Regions from separate parts of the Pseudoalteromonas sp. ABE4_541 genome, predicted to be linked through region 2. Evidence: predicted binding sites of a transcription regulator. Region 2 holds the regulator's gene; the other holds the start of a gene.
The links. The regulator FliA, encoded in region 2, starts transcription of late flagellar genes. The targets are predictions, from matches to a motif close to CTAAAGNTNNNNNNNNNNNNGCCGATA.
Positions count from the first base shown of each region.

Region 1: ACW689_RS12955 (DUF3530 family protein) is a predicted target of FliA. The motif match lies at 5,033-5,059, and genes of this name have one in related genera.

Region 1 covers NZ_JBSVEM010000012.1:67,224-74,673, reverse strand. Annotated here, with positions in the region: gene lptD (LPS assembly protein LptD) at 1-1,542, opposite strand, end outside; gene ACW689_RS12970 (aminoglycoside phosphotransferase family protein) at 1,630-2,643, shown strand; gene murU (N-acetylmuramate alpha-1-phosphate uridylyltransferase MurU) at 2,640-3,317, shown strand; gene djlA (co-chaperone DjlA) at 3,307-4,146, shown strand; gene ACW689_RS12955 (DUF3530 family protein) at 4,148-4,978, opposite strand; gene ACW689_RS12950 (polyprenyl-phosphate transporter) at 5,171-6,097, shown strand; gene nhaD (sodium:proton antiporter NhaD) at 6,542-7,450, shown strand, end outside.
Region 2 covers NZ_JBSVEM010000001.1:246,009-253,458, forward strand. Annotated here, with positions in the region: gene flhB (flagellar biosynthesis protein FlhB) at 1-250, shown strand, start outside; gene flhA (flagellar biosynthesis protein FlhA) at 313-2,409, shown strand; gene flhF (flagellar biosynthesis protein FlhF) at 2,431-3,903, shown strand; gene ACW689_RS01210 (MinD/ParA family ATP-binding protein) at 3,896-4,756, shown strand; gene ACW689_RS01215 (RNA polymerase sigma factor FliA) at 4,759-5,493, shown strand; gene cheY (chemotaxis response regulator CheY) at 5,532-5,915, shown strand; gene ACW689_RS01225 (protein phosphatase CheZ) at 5,936-6,718, shown strand; gene ACW689_RS01230 (chemotaxis protein CheA) at 6,733-7,450, shown strand, end outside.

The sequences.
Region 1 (7,450 bases), on a different contig from region 2:
CAAACCGTAAAAGTCATCTTGCATTTTGGTCGTATCGTACAGCGCGATGTTTTGCTGATTTCTATCTGGGGTATATAAATATTGCACTTGAGGCTCAAGTGTTTGAATACCATCTTTTATAAACATGGCAGTATCTCGCTCAAAATTTAGTTGCGCATGCATGCGCAACTTTGGCAATGTGCGAGATACGTTTTCATCATAAGGTGTGTTTTGTAAGTCACCTTTTTGTTTGTATCTGGTGTGCAGCAAACTGAGTTCGCTGATAAAGGACCAGGCATATTCGTTAAATTTGAAGCTGGCTTTTGGCTCAATATGAAACCGTGTTGCTTCTTTGACTTGTAATGCATCATTTTTGAAATGTGCTAGCTCACCATGTACATCAAAGTCGAGACCATAAAGGTTGTAAGCTGAACGGTTTCTCCAACTAATTTGTGGTAAAGCGGCGTAAGACTCGGTGTGGTCACCTAATACTTCAAATGTTTGCAGTTTGATATCCGTTAACCAATGTGAGCCCAGATAGCTAAGTACTCCCGTTCTATCGAGCTGAGTACCTGTTTCATTAGCATAATCAGAATTTAAATCAGTTAAATAGTTATCATCACTGACATTCGTGACATCAACACTCATACGCCATTGTTCACTTAGGTAACTTTGTTGATCCCAGTGAACTAAGTAGCGTTCATCTAAACTGGGCTCAGAGTCATCTTGTTCTAAAAATTCAACACCCAGTAAACCCTTATGTTGTTCTGTCAGGTAACGGAACTCGGTAATGAGCTGCACCCCTTGATTCGCCATGTACCTTGGTGTGATTGTTGCGTCATAGTTTGGCGCGATATTCCAATAGTAAGGTAAGGCAACTTCTAAGCCATAGCGACTAGAAGGAGCAATCTTGGGCATGAGAAGCCCCGACTTCCTTCTATCATCTATGGGGAAAGTAAAATAGGGAACGTATAAAACAGGCGCATCAAGTATTTTAAGCACGGCATTATGTGTTTCGCCCCAGCCTTCTTCTTTAGATAGGGTGATGTTATCGGCTTCAAGTGCCCAAAATGGTTTATTTGATGGGCAAGTGGTGAAACTAGAATTGATCAAGGCGACTTGTTTGTCTGAAGCCGAAAGTTTTTCTGCACCACCATGGCCTTGTTGCTGAGTGAGTTGATAGTCAGCACCGAGTAAGCTTATTTCGTTATTATTTAAATCTGCGTATAAAGCATTGGCGCTTACGTTAGTATATGGATCTTGGTAATTAAGCGGGCCGGTTGCGTTAAGTAAACTTTGTTTTTTATCAATGAGTGCACTGCTGGCTTGGAGTGACATCTTGCTGGTGTTTATTACAACATTACCAGAAAATTCGGCACTGTCTTTGCCTTGCATTTCAACGTCATCTGCTTGGATGTCAATTGCATCTTTGGGTAAAGCGCTTAAAGGCTGCCAATTTTTGGGTTGTAAGTATTCGCTACAAAGCTTTGGTGCAGGTACTGTTCCGGCTATCGCATTGGTACTGGCAAAAATTACCGCGATGGCCCCCCATCTTTTCGTCATTGATTAACCTTGAACGCCATTATTGATATTAAGCAAGACATGATAAAGTAAAACTTAGTGAAATACAGTAATTAAGAGTGGAATTTTGTGACAAAAGAGCAAAATAGACAAAGCTTACTAAAGGCTTTTTTAAAGCGGTATTTTTCAACAGACCACTACAGTTGGTGTGCAATAACGAGTGATGCTAGTTTTCGACGTTACTATCGGGTCGTGTCTGGGCAAAAGCACTTTATTGTGATGGACTCAGACCCAAGCAGAGTAAACAACGCGCCTTTTGTTGAGTTAAATCGGTGTTTTAGTGAAGCGGGTTTGCGTGTGCCTCGTATTTTTTTAACAGATCTTGAACACGGTTTTTTGCTCTTAGAAGACCTTGGTCAGACGCATTTGGCAGATCGGCTTCTATTGCCATCGCTTGAGCATGATTACGAAAATGTCTTACGCCTCTTACCACAAATAGCGGGTACCCCAGCATCTAACAGCATGAAGCCTTATGATGCTGATTTTATTGCAATGGAGATGGATATATTCTGGCAGTGGTTATTACTTGAATGGTTGGGGCTCGATGAGCAAAACTTACCACTATTTCAATGGCGAAGTCTTAAAGAGCAGCTTGTTAGTAACATACTGGCACAGCCGCAAGTGACTATGCATCGAGATTTTCATAGTCGAAACATTATGTATGTAGATACGCAGTGGGCACTAATTGATTATCAAGATGCAGTGCAAGGTCCCGTAACTTATGACGCCGTGTCTTTATTGCGGGATTGTTATTTTAGATTACCCAGCGAGTTATTCGAGCGTTTGCAAAAGGTCAGTTATGTCCAATTATATAACGCCAAGTTACTTGGCGACATGGGCTTTGAATCTTATTGCCGTTACTTTGACTTAACGGGGGTGCAAAGGCATTTAAAAGCCGCTGGTATTTTTTGTCGACTATTGATCCGTGACGGAAAATCAGGATATCTCAAAGATGTATTGCCTACTTTGGAATATGTCTGTGAGGTTGCAAAGTGTTACGAGCCATTTCAATGGCTTGAAACTTGGTTGCGCCATGACATAATGCCAAAAGTAGAAGCTAAGCTGGACCTAATCACTGAATGAAAGCCATGATCCTTGCCGCAGGCCGCGGTAAACGTATGATGCCGCTCACGGCTGAGTTACCAAAGCCTATGTTAGAAGTCGCAGGAAAGCCGTTACTTTATTATCACTTGATGCGATTAAAAGCCGCAGGTATCAAAGAGGTGGTGATAAACCTTGCGTGGCAAGGTGAGAAAATAAAACAGTTTTTTGCCGATGGTACGCTATTTGATATGAAAATTACGTATAGTCAAGAGCCTGAAGGGGGCTTGGAAACGGCAGGTGGCATTATCAATGCGTTGGCACTATTGTGCCAAGAGGACGATAGGTTTCTTGTTATTAATGGTGATATCTTTACCGACTATGATGTGAGCTCGATGCTTCAATTACAGTTGTTCGAAGCTCAAGCGCATATCGTGCTGGTTGAGAATCCAGACCACAATCCTGAAGGAGACTTTTGTTTGGCGGAGCAACCCCAGAACGAACAGAAATATACCTTTGCAGGCATTGGTTTATATCACAAATCATTTTTTGAAAAGCAGACAGGTGGCTTTGTGCCTTTGGGTCCTATGTTGTGTGAAGGGCTGACAAGCGGACATGTGTCAACTGAGCTATATCTGGGGCAATGGAGTGATATTGGTACGCCAGAACGTCTAGCGCAGATCAACCTTGAACAGGAGCAGCAGCATGTGGGGTAAACTACTAGGCACTTGCTTTGGCTTTATGTTTGGTCGTTGGTTAGGTGCTATTTTGGGATTTTGGCTTGGTCATATGTTTGATAAAAGCCTAAAACAAAGTTTTGACAAGGTGGGCGGCTTTCAGGGCTTTTTCAGTGGTGATGATTTACACCAGCGACAAGCACTGTTTTTCTCTAGCTGTTTTGCGGTGATGGGGCATATCGCAAAGTCTAATGGGCGAGTCAGCGAAACACATATTCGTGCTGCGACAGCATTTATGGATGACATGGGGCTACATGGTGAGGATAGAGTTGAGGCACAAAATGCTTTTCGCGCAGGGAAAGAACAAGATTTCAAATTAAAAGAAGCAATTACTGACTTTAAAGAAGTTTTTGCAAGGCGTTACGATTTGGTTCAGCTGTTTTTAGAGATCCAAATTCAAATGGCGTTTTCGGATGGTCATCTTGCTGCCAGTGAAAAGCAATTACTGCAAAAAGTGAGTCAATATCTTGGTATTTCTGCGACGCACTTTAAATTTATCCTCAAGCGCTATCAAGCGGAGTTTAGCTTTCGACAGCATCAGCAAAGTCAACAGCAGCAATACAGACAACAGCATAGACAGGCTAGCAGCTCTGAGCCCGCTTTTTCTAAAACGCAGGCCTTGGCGGTGTTAGGTTTATCGAGTAATGCGACAGAGAAAGATATTAAGCGGGCATATAGAAAGCTCATGGCACAGCATCATCCGGATAAGTTAGTCTCTCAGGGATTGCCAGAGCATATGATGGAAGTGGCGAAACGCAAGAGCCAAGATATTCAATCAGCTTACGAATACTTGAAAAAAGCAAGCTAGTCTATAGTTGTCGTAAGAAGCCATCAACTTCCTTGCGCAAGCGCTGATGTTGCCTAATTTCGGTACTGGCGCCAAACAACTCACGTTGTCGGTAGTCAAATTTACTGTTGCGCTTCACCCAGCGTTTTCTCTGCTCTGCGCTTTTCAAGATTGTGTCATTGTCTTGAGAGTAGATAACGTCGAGTAAAGGCGGGCTGACTAATGAGATAATGGCAGGCAGGTGCTTGTTTCGTTCACTATTGGGTAACTGAGCGCTGATTGAGACAAATGCATCTATACGAAGATTGGGTAGCGAGGCTAGATGCTCAGAAAAAACGCCAGCACTGACACCTTCGGCAATCACAACCAGTTGCTCCTTGCTGGTCATTTGTAACTGTGCATAAAGCGCCTCAAAGTTGGCAATTAAACGCTTTTTGTAATCATTGAGAACCGCTTCTGACCAACCTGTATTCTCTTGTGGTAATTTTTCATCGTTTAGTGGGTCAAACTCATCTGCTAGCCAGTTTAGCTCGGGTGTTTGGAGTGTATAAGTATCAAAGCCGTCATCGGTCAGTGATTCAAATAAATAGCCCGCACTATGAGGCGACAAAGGGGTATGCTCAGCTTCTGGAAGTAAAATAACAATCCCCCGTTTGTATGCACTCATATATGGCGAAAAAAGCGCCATTACTTCACCATTTTCGGTGTCTAAATTTATAATGCGCTCTTCAGAGAAGTACTCTTTAATGTCATTTTGCTCTATTGAGGTTCGAGCTGGAGGCATAATAAAAGCGGCCCTTTCTGCGTTGCTTGGAAAAGACGCGCAAGTGAGTAGAGCACAAATAAAAAGCATAAATGAACGCATAACGTTAAGCACACCTTGAAAATAACAATAAGCTAAAAAATGTATCGGCCATCATGGTGTTTTTTTTAGCTTAAATTATTGATTAATTTAGTCGCTTCAATGCCATTGCTGTCTGTTACTGAGCAAATCAGTTAAACTAGGCGCAAAAATAATTATGGAGTACAGTGAGTGGCGCAACATATGGGTTCAAAAAAAGACTACTTATGGCTATTTTTAAAAGGGGCAGGAATGGGCGCTGCAGATGTAGTGCCAGGTGTATCCGGTGGCACAATTGCGTTTATTACTGGAATTTATGCTCGCTTTCTTAATGCACTAAAAAGTTTTGATCTCAGAGCATTCAATATACTCAGAACGCAGGGGGTTAAAGCCTGCTGGCAGCATGTTGATGGTGCTTTCCTCTTCGCTGTGTTTGCAGGGCTTATCACCAGTGCGGCGTCATTGGCCAAACTAATTACGTATCTATTGGCACATCACCAGTTATTGGTTTGGTCATTCTTTTTCGGATTGATCGTTGCTTCTTTTATGCACGTGGCAAAACAGGTCAAAAACTGGCATTGGCAAACGGTTGTGAGCTGTCTTTTGGGTGCCGTTATAGCCTTTGTTATCACCACCATCGCGCCGTCTGAAGCTCAGCCTCATTGGTGGATGTATTTTGTCGCGGGCGCTATTGCTGTGTGCGCGATGATATTACCGGGCATTTCAGGTAGTTTTATTCTATTGCTCATGGGGATGTATGGTCATGTGCTTTCAGCGGTGACGCAAAAAGATATCATGTTGGTTGGATTGTTTCTGATTGGGTGTGTATGTGGATTAATGTTGTTTTCTCGCTTTTTATCTTGGCTACTTGCAAGTTTTGAGCAACTTACTTTTGCTTTACTGGCTGGCTTTTTACTTGGATCACTCAATTTACTTTGGCCATGGAAGCAAGTTGTATCGACATACATCAATTCTCACGGTGTTGAAAAGCCACTGTTGCAGAAAAACATTAGCCCAATGGATTTTGCAAGTTTGACTGGTGCAGACCCACAAACCTTATTCTGTGTTGCATTAGCTGTCGCTGGTTTATTGCTTATTTTAGCGATTGAAAAACTCAGTAGTAACAAGTAGTCGCCTCTCATGGAAGCCGCTTAGGTATGTGTTGCACAACTGACAGGTGCAACACATATTATCTTCTTTTCCTCACGACTTCTTTATATAACCCGCACAGAGCATGATTGAAATTGTGAATTTAATGCCTGTATAGATTTGTGCCCCCTAGTGCATGTCAGCATGATTTTTTTTCAATACCCAGATGCAGCGATAATACGGTGCTGGTCAACGTGAGCAAATACGAGGGCTAGAGCAGTAAAAGTTGCTTTGTTATGTAAGTCGATTTAGTGGATGTAATGCTTAACTTACTAGTTATGAATAAAAAGCAATCGACGTACTTGTGAATCATGCTATGTTTTTACGACCAATATTTTACCGAATACTCGTTATAACAATAGGATAGCAAAGGACATGGGTGGACTAAGTTTAAAGTTGAGCTTTTTTTGGATTATCGTAACATGCATGGTGATGCCTGCATGGGCTAGCGGTAGCGAGAGGGTGGATTTAACTTCGTCCAGTTTGGGTATAGTGTGTATTGTTATTTTTGTTATTGCCTATGTGCTGGTTATGGTTGAAGAAAAGCTTCACTTGAGGAAGTCTAAGCCTGTTTTGGTCGCTGCGGGTATCATCTGGATCATCATCAGTATCTACTATGTCACTCGTGACATTCCTCACGTCACGGAACATGCTTTTAGGCACAATTTATTAGAATTTGCTGAGTTAATGTTATTCTTGCTTGTCGCAATGACCTACATTAATGCCCTTGAAGAGCGAAAGATTTTTGATGCACTAAGAGCGTGGATGCTCCAACGCGACTTTAGCTATAACAGCTTGTTTTGGATCACTGGGTTTCTATCTTTTTTTATCTCGCCTATTGCAGACAACTTAACCACAGCGCTATTGATGTGTGCTGTGATCATGAAGGTGGCAGAAGGGGATAAGCGTTTTATTAACCTCAGCTGTATTAACATTGTGATAGCCGCGAATGCGGGGGGCGCATTTAGTCCATTTGGTGACATTACCACCTTGATGGTTTGGCAAGCGGGCATGGTCCAGTTTAATGAGTTTTTTACTCTGTTTATGCCTTCTTTGGTTAACTATATAGTCCCTGCGGCAATAATGAGCTTGTTTGTTGAAAAAAAGCGGCCTTCAGCAATTTATGCACCTGTTATATTACAACGTGGAGCGAGAAGGATCTTAGGGTTATTTTTGCTTACAATTTTGACAGCGGTGTTATGTCACAGTCTTCTACATATGCCGCCAGTTCTGGGGATGATGATGGGGCTAGGTTACTTGCAGCTATTTGGTTATTACCTTAGGGTGACTTTGGAGCAGCAGCGAAATAAGGCACAACGTCAAGGTGATAAAGCA
Region 2 (7,450 bases):
AGACGAACTCGCGATGCAAATACGAAAAGTGGCCATTGGTAATGAGGTGCCGATTGTTGAGTCACCAGCACTTACACGTTCACTGTACCACACTACTGAAGTTGGGCACCAAATCCCAGATCAACTGTTTACGGCTGTCGCGCAAGTACTCGCTTACGTTTTTCAACTCAAACGTTTCAAAAAGGGTCATGGACGACGGCCAACTGAAATTAAAAAAGACTTACCGATCCCTGATAACTTAAAACACTAATCAAAATTTGGCGTGCTAATTGCTTTATTAGCTTAGTGTCAATATTTTGCAGTTGTTAAGTTATGGAATTTAAAGCGGTTTTAGAACAGCTCAACAAAGATAAAAAAGAATATGCCAAGGGTGTTGGTACACCTTTATTGGTACTTGCTGCGTTAGGCATGGTTATTTTACCATTGCCTCCTTTTTTGTTGGATATTCTATTTTCTTTCAATATTGCATTAGCTTTGGTGGTTTTGTTGGTGACGGTCTACACCATGAAGCCATTGGAGTTTGGTATGTTTCCAGCGGTGCTGCTAATCGCGACCATCATGCGATTAGCACTGAATGTTGCCAGTACCCGAGTGGTGTTACTCGAAGGTCACAATGGCGGAGACGCTGCGGGTAAAGTGATCGAAGCTTTTGGATCTGTGGTGATAGGTGGTAACTATGCCGTTGGTTTAGTGGTATTCCTAATCCTTATTATCATCAACTTTGTTGTAATCACCAAAGGTGCTGGGCGTATTTCCGAAGTATCAGCACGTTTTACGTTAGATGCGATGCCAGGTAAGCAGATGGCAATTGATGCAGACTTAAATGCTGGGTTTATTAGTGCAGATGAAGCGCGTGCAAGACGTGACGAAGTCACGCGAGAAGCCGATTTTTACGGTTCAATGGATGGTGCGAGTAAGTTTGTAAAAGGTGATGCGATAGCGGGCATCGTTATTTTGGCGATCAATATAATTGGTGGACTTTTTGTTGGTATGATCCAACACGACTTGTCGTTTGGCAAAGCAATGGAAGTTTATACCTTGCTGACCATTGGTGACGGCCTAGTTGCTCAGCTTCCTTCACTATTACTGTCAATCGGCACTGCAATAGTCGTTACGCGTCAAAATGAATCGCACAACATGGGCGACCAATTTAAAACACAATTGGGTAACGAAAAATCTTTATTTATCGCCTCTGGCATTCTCATTGTTATGGGCTTGGTCCCAGGCATGCCGCATATTGCGTTTTTAAGTTTGGGCACACTATTGGGCTATCTTGCTTATTACACTCAACAACAGAAAAAACAGGCTGCTGAAGAAACTGCCGAGAATGAGGCCAAAGGTGGCGCTGTTGCAACACAACAAGAACAAAAAGAATTGGGTTGGGATGATGTACAGCCAGTTGATGTCATTGGTTTAGAAGTAGGCTATCGCCTGATACCCTTAGTTGACCAAGCGCAAGGTGGTGAGTTGCTGAGCCGAATTAAAGGAGTGCGTAAGAAGTTGTCTCAAGAGCTTGGTTTCTTGGTTCCACCAGTACATATTCGCGATAACCTTGAACTTGACCCCAATGCATACAACATCACGCTCATGGGCGTAGGTTCTGGTACAGGTGAATTAAAGCATGGTGATGAGCTCGCAATTAATCCGGGTCAAGTGTTTGGTCCTATCAAGGGGATCGAAACCAAAGACCCTGCGTTTGGTTTGGATGCGGTTTGGATCAAGCCAGATCAAAAAGATGAGGCACATTCACTGGGTTACACCGTAGTTGACGCAGCAACGGTTGTAGCAACCCACATTAGCCAATTACTGACAAACAATGCCTCATTGTTACTTGGTCATGAAGAAGTTCAAAATTTATTGGATATGCTTGCGAAAAGCCACCCGCGTTTAGTTGAAGGTTTAGTGCCAGACATTTTACCACTGACTACTATTGTGAAAGTGCTACAGAATTTACTTAATGAGGGAGTAGCTATTCGTGATATGCGTTCAATTGTGCAAACCTTGGTTGAGTATGGTCCAAGAAGCCAAGATCCTGATGTACTAACGGCTGCAGTACGTATTTCACTGCGCAGGTTAATCGTTCAAGATGCGGTTGGAAACGCAGATGAGATCCCTGTCATAACATTGGCGCCTGAGTTGGAACAGATGTTGCATCAGTCACTTCAGAACGCAGGTGATGAAGGGGCAGGAATCGAACCAGGCCTTGCAGAGCGGCTTCAAAATTCATTGAGAGAAGCGCATCAAACGCAAGAAATGCTAGGTGACCCGTCCATTTTATTAACCTCAGGTATGTTAAGAAGTGTGCTTTCAAGATTTGTTAAACATACGATCCCCGGCCTTCGCGTGATGTCATATCAAGAAGTGCCAGATGAAAGACAAATTAAGATTGTGAGCTCAGTCGGACAGTAATAGGATTAAAGGGGTTGTAACATGAAAATTAAACGTTTTTTTGCCAAAGATATGCGCACCGCATTAAAAGAAGTGAAAGAAGAGCTTGGTGTTGATGCTGTGATCATGTCAAATAAAAAGTTGGCTGATGGCGTCGAAATTGTTGCCGCAATTGACAATGATCGTGCACCAGCAGTGACTAAAACCCCTACAGCAGAACCTGTTCAACAGGCACAGCCTCAAGCTGCGTCACCGCGCTTTGTACGTCCTGAACCACAAAGAGCGCGTCCTGAGCCACAAGCACAGGTAGCTGATAGTTTAGAGGCATTACTTGAACGCCAAGCCCCACGTCCTCGTTCGCCGCAGTTAGCATCTATGTTCTCGCAATCTGGTATTGATACTGAGCAAGTGTTTAAGCCTCGGGCACAGCAATCTGAAGAACACACGCATGCACAAGAACGTTTCCAACAACCGAAGGCTAATCACAGCGCACAAACACAATCACAAACATCCAACTGGCACTTTGACGATGAGCTAGAAGCTGGATTTGGTGATGATATGGACCATGACGATCCAAAGCATGATGAAATGAGTGCGATGCGTGAAGAAATGAACGCTATCCGTCAGCTTCTTGAACATCAAGTGTCAGGGTTGATGAAACAAGAAATGGCTCGCCGAGATCCAACGCGTGCTTGTTTAATTGATCGTTTGCAAGGTATGGGTATTGATGCTGATGTCGCTGAGCAAATGGCGTGTTTTATTCCAGATGATGTATCACGTAAGGAAGCATGGAGCGCGTTGCTGAATATGGTTGTAAACCAAATGCATACCACTAATAATGATATTCTTCGTCAAGGTGGTGTCTACGCTTTCGTTGGTCCTACTGGTGTAGGAAAAACGACGACAGTTGCAAAGCTTGCTGCACTCGGTGCGCAAAAGTACGGTGCTGATAAAGTTGCATTGATCACAACAGATACTTATCGCATCGGTGCATATGAGCAATTGTCTACTTATGGTCGAATTATTGGCTGTCCTGTTAAACAGGTAAAAGATGCGAATGAACTTGCAGAAGTTTTGTATCACTTAAGAAATAAAAGACTAGTATTAATAGATACCGCAGGAATGAGCCAACGAGATTTGCGTTTAACTGAACAGTTAAATACATTAATGCGTAGCACTCGTGTGGATATTCGCAGCTATTTAGTATTAAGTGCCACATCGCAAATGCATGTGTTGCAGGAAACGGTTCGCCATTTCCAAAAAGTAAACTTAAGTGGCTGTATTTTCACCAAACTTGATGAATGTCTAAGTTTAGGCGAGATTATTAGCATAGCGATTCAAAATCGTTTGCCAATAGGGTATCTTACCAATGGTCAGCGAGTTCCTGAGGATATTCGTGTGGCGAATGCTCAAAAGCTAGTCAAAAAGGCTGAGCAATTGTATTTAAAAAGAATAAAAGCACAACATTCGAGACCTGTAGCAGTAGCGTCTCAGACAGTAGGAATGTATGATTAACACAGTTTTAGATCAAGCAAGTGGCCTGCGTAAAATGAGTCAAAATAATAATCACGGTGTTAAAGTTATCGCTGTAACCGGTGGTAAGGGTGGTGTAGGCAAAACAAATGTCTCGTTAAACACCGCAATTGCGTTAGGCCAGCAAGGAAATCGCGTCTTAGTATTAGACGCTGACTTAGGTCTGGCTAACTGTGATGTTATGTTAGGCTTAAGAGTAGAGAAAAACCTTTCTCATGTGCTTTCAGGAGAATGTGAGCTCGACGAAATACTCGTAGAAGGGCCAGCTGGAATAAAAATTGTGCCAGCGACATCAGGTTCGCAAAGCATGGTAGAGCTCACACCAGCTGAACATGCCGGACTGATCCGTGCTTTTAGTGAACTGAATACCGAATTTGATATATTAATTGTTGATACCGCTGCGGGCATCTCTGACATGGTTCTGAGCTTCTCGCGAGCGGCTCAAGACGTAGTCGTTGTAGTATGTGATGAACCAACTTCTATTACTGATGCCTACGCACTTATCAAAGTATTAAGTCGTGAACATGGTGTATATAAATTCAAGATTGTTGCCAACATGGTGCGTAGTTTGCGCGAAGGCCAAGAATTATTTGCTAAACTGTCAAAAGTAACTGACAGGTTTTTAGATGTGGCGCTTGAATTAGTCGCAACTATTCCGTTCGATGAAAATATGCGTAAATCATCAAGGCGTCAAAAAACCATCGTTGAGCTTTTTCCAAACTCACCAGCAGCAGTTGCGTTTAGGGGACTTGCTAGCAAGGCTGTGAAGTGGCCAATTCCACACCAACCTTCTGGTCATTTAGAGTTTTTTATTGAACAACTTGTCAACGGGTAACTATGGCATCATCGGTGAGTAGAGCGATGGGGTATCAGACGTCTGAAAACATACACAAAGTGGTTGAACGTCATGCGCCACTAGTGAAAAAAGTCGCATGTCATTTATTGGCGCGTTTACCAGCGAATATTCAATTAGATGATTTGGTGCAGTCTGGCATGATTGGCCTAATTGAAGCATCGAAAAACTTTGATGCTTCTAAAGGGGCAAGCTTTGAAACTTTTGCGGGTATTCGCATTCGTGGCGCAATGCTCGATGAAATTCGCAGAGGTGATTGGGCTCCTCGTTCTGTTCACCGTAAAAGCCGAATGGTTGCAGAAGCCATTGCCGAGCTTGAATCAATTCTCAATCGAGAGCCAAAAGATACTGAAATAGCTGAAAAACTTGATATTACGCTAGATGAGTACCATCATATTCTTAATGATGTTAATAGCAGTAAAGTGATAGGTATCGAGGACTTAGGCGTTGATGAAGATGTTATTTCACCATCGGGCGATGATTTATCGCTAGACAAACCATTTAATAATGTTAAAAATGAACGCTTTAACGAGTCGTTGGTCGCAGCGATTAAGTCCTTACCTGAAAGAGACGCTTTAGTTTTATCACTGTATTACAATGATGAAATGAATTTAAAAGAAATCGGCCAGATACTAGATGTAAGTGAATCTCGTGTTAGCCAAATTCATGGGCAGGCAATGATAAGGCTAAGGGCCAAAATCAATGACTGGGTCAATTAGAGTAAAAATAATAGGTTCAAACCTCACTGGAGGATGTTTTGGATAAAAACATGAAAATTCTCGTGGTTGATGATTTTTCTACAATGAGGAGAATAATCAAAAACCTGCTTAGAGATTTAGGCTTTACCAATGTACAAGAAGCTGATGATGGCAGTACTGCGCTTCCAATGCTACAGAATCAAGAGTTTGATTTTGTAGTAACAGATTGGAATATGCCTGGTATGCAAGGGATTGATTTACTCCGCGCAATTAGAGCGGATGATAACCTTAAGCATATCCCAGTGTTGATGGTAACTGCTGAAGCAAAGAAAGAACAAATCGTAGCAGCAGCCCAAGCAGGCGTTAATGGTTATATTGTTAAGCCGTTTACGGCAGGAACACTAAAAACCAAGTTAGAAAAAGTGTTTGAACGTTTAGGCTAAGAAATAAGAAGGAGAGGCTAATGTCAACGCCTTCTGTGCCTCAGATCAGCCTTGAGCAGGCAAAACAGCTTGTTGCATATTTGGAACAAGGTGAACAAGAAAAAGCAGATCAATTAATTTTGGAAGCTGCCAATAAAGAGCAGTCTGAGTTGTTTGCAGAGGTGGGTAAGTTAACTCGCCAACTGCATGAGTCTTTGAAAAACTTTGAACTCGACACGCGTCTTGCCGATCTGACGACTGAAGCCATTCCTGATGCTAAGCAACGTTTAAATTACGTCATGGAAATGACAGAGAATGCAGCTAATAAAACCATGGATGCAGTTGAGGCAAGTTTGCCGCTTGCCCAACAATTGGCTGATGATTTGTCTGATATTAAACCGACGTGGGATCGCTTGATGCGACGTGACATTCAATTAGGTGAATTCAAGTCACTATGTCACGATTTAGATAAGTTTATGCAAGGGTCGCAAACTAGAACTGATGAACTACAAAGTTTAATGACCAATGTGTTAATGGCTCAAGATTATCAAGATTTAACAGGGCAAGTTATTCGTCGAGTTATAGAGCTAGTCAGAGAAGTAGAAGATAGCCTAATTAATTTATTGACTGTTTTTGGTACTACGGATGAGCAGCCTGGCAAAGCAAAACGCCAAGAGGTGCAAGCTGATCCTGAACATATTGAAGATGTAAATGTTGATGAGATTTCAGGCCCTGAAGGACCAATTATCGATGCAGATTCAAGAGATGATGTGGTATCAGGGCAAGATGAAGTTGACGACTTACTGTCAAGTTTAGGCTTCTAATTAGGAGAGTATGCATGAGCTTTGAAGTCGATGAAGATATCTTACAAGACTTTCTTGTTGAAGCCGGTGAGATCCTAGAACTGTTATCTGAACAGTTAGTCGAACTAGAGAATAATCCAGAAGATAAAGAGCTGTTAAATGCAATTTTCCGCGGATTCCATACGGTCAAAGGGGGCGCTGGCTTTCTGAGTATGACTGAGCTCGTTGATGCCTGTCACGGGGCTGAAAACGTGTTTGACGTACTTAGGCAAGGGCAAAGGAAAGTAACATCTGAACTGATGGATGTTATCTTACAGTCTTTAGATACGATTAATGAAATGTTCGCGCATATCCAAAATCGTGAGCAGCCAGATCCAGCTGACCCAGCATTGTTGGAAACACTTCACCAATTGAGCAAGCCTGAATCAGCTGACGAAGTAATTTCTCCACCACCTGCCGCCAGTGCTCCAGAGCCAATTGAGGATGAAACTCCGCCAGTTCCTGAAGTGGAGGCTGATGATGTTCTGTTTGATATCGATACCTCAGATGCTTCGTCGGATGGTGATGATGCGAGTATTGATGAAATTACGGAAGATGAATTTGAGAGCTTGCTTGATGAACTGCATGGTTCAGGTAATGGTCCAGCCTCTTCAAGCAAACCTGCTGTAGAAGAAACGGATGATGGCGATATCACCGATGATGAGTTTGATAGTCTATTAGACGAGCTTCATGGTGTGGGTAGCTTTGGAGCCA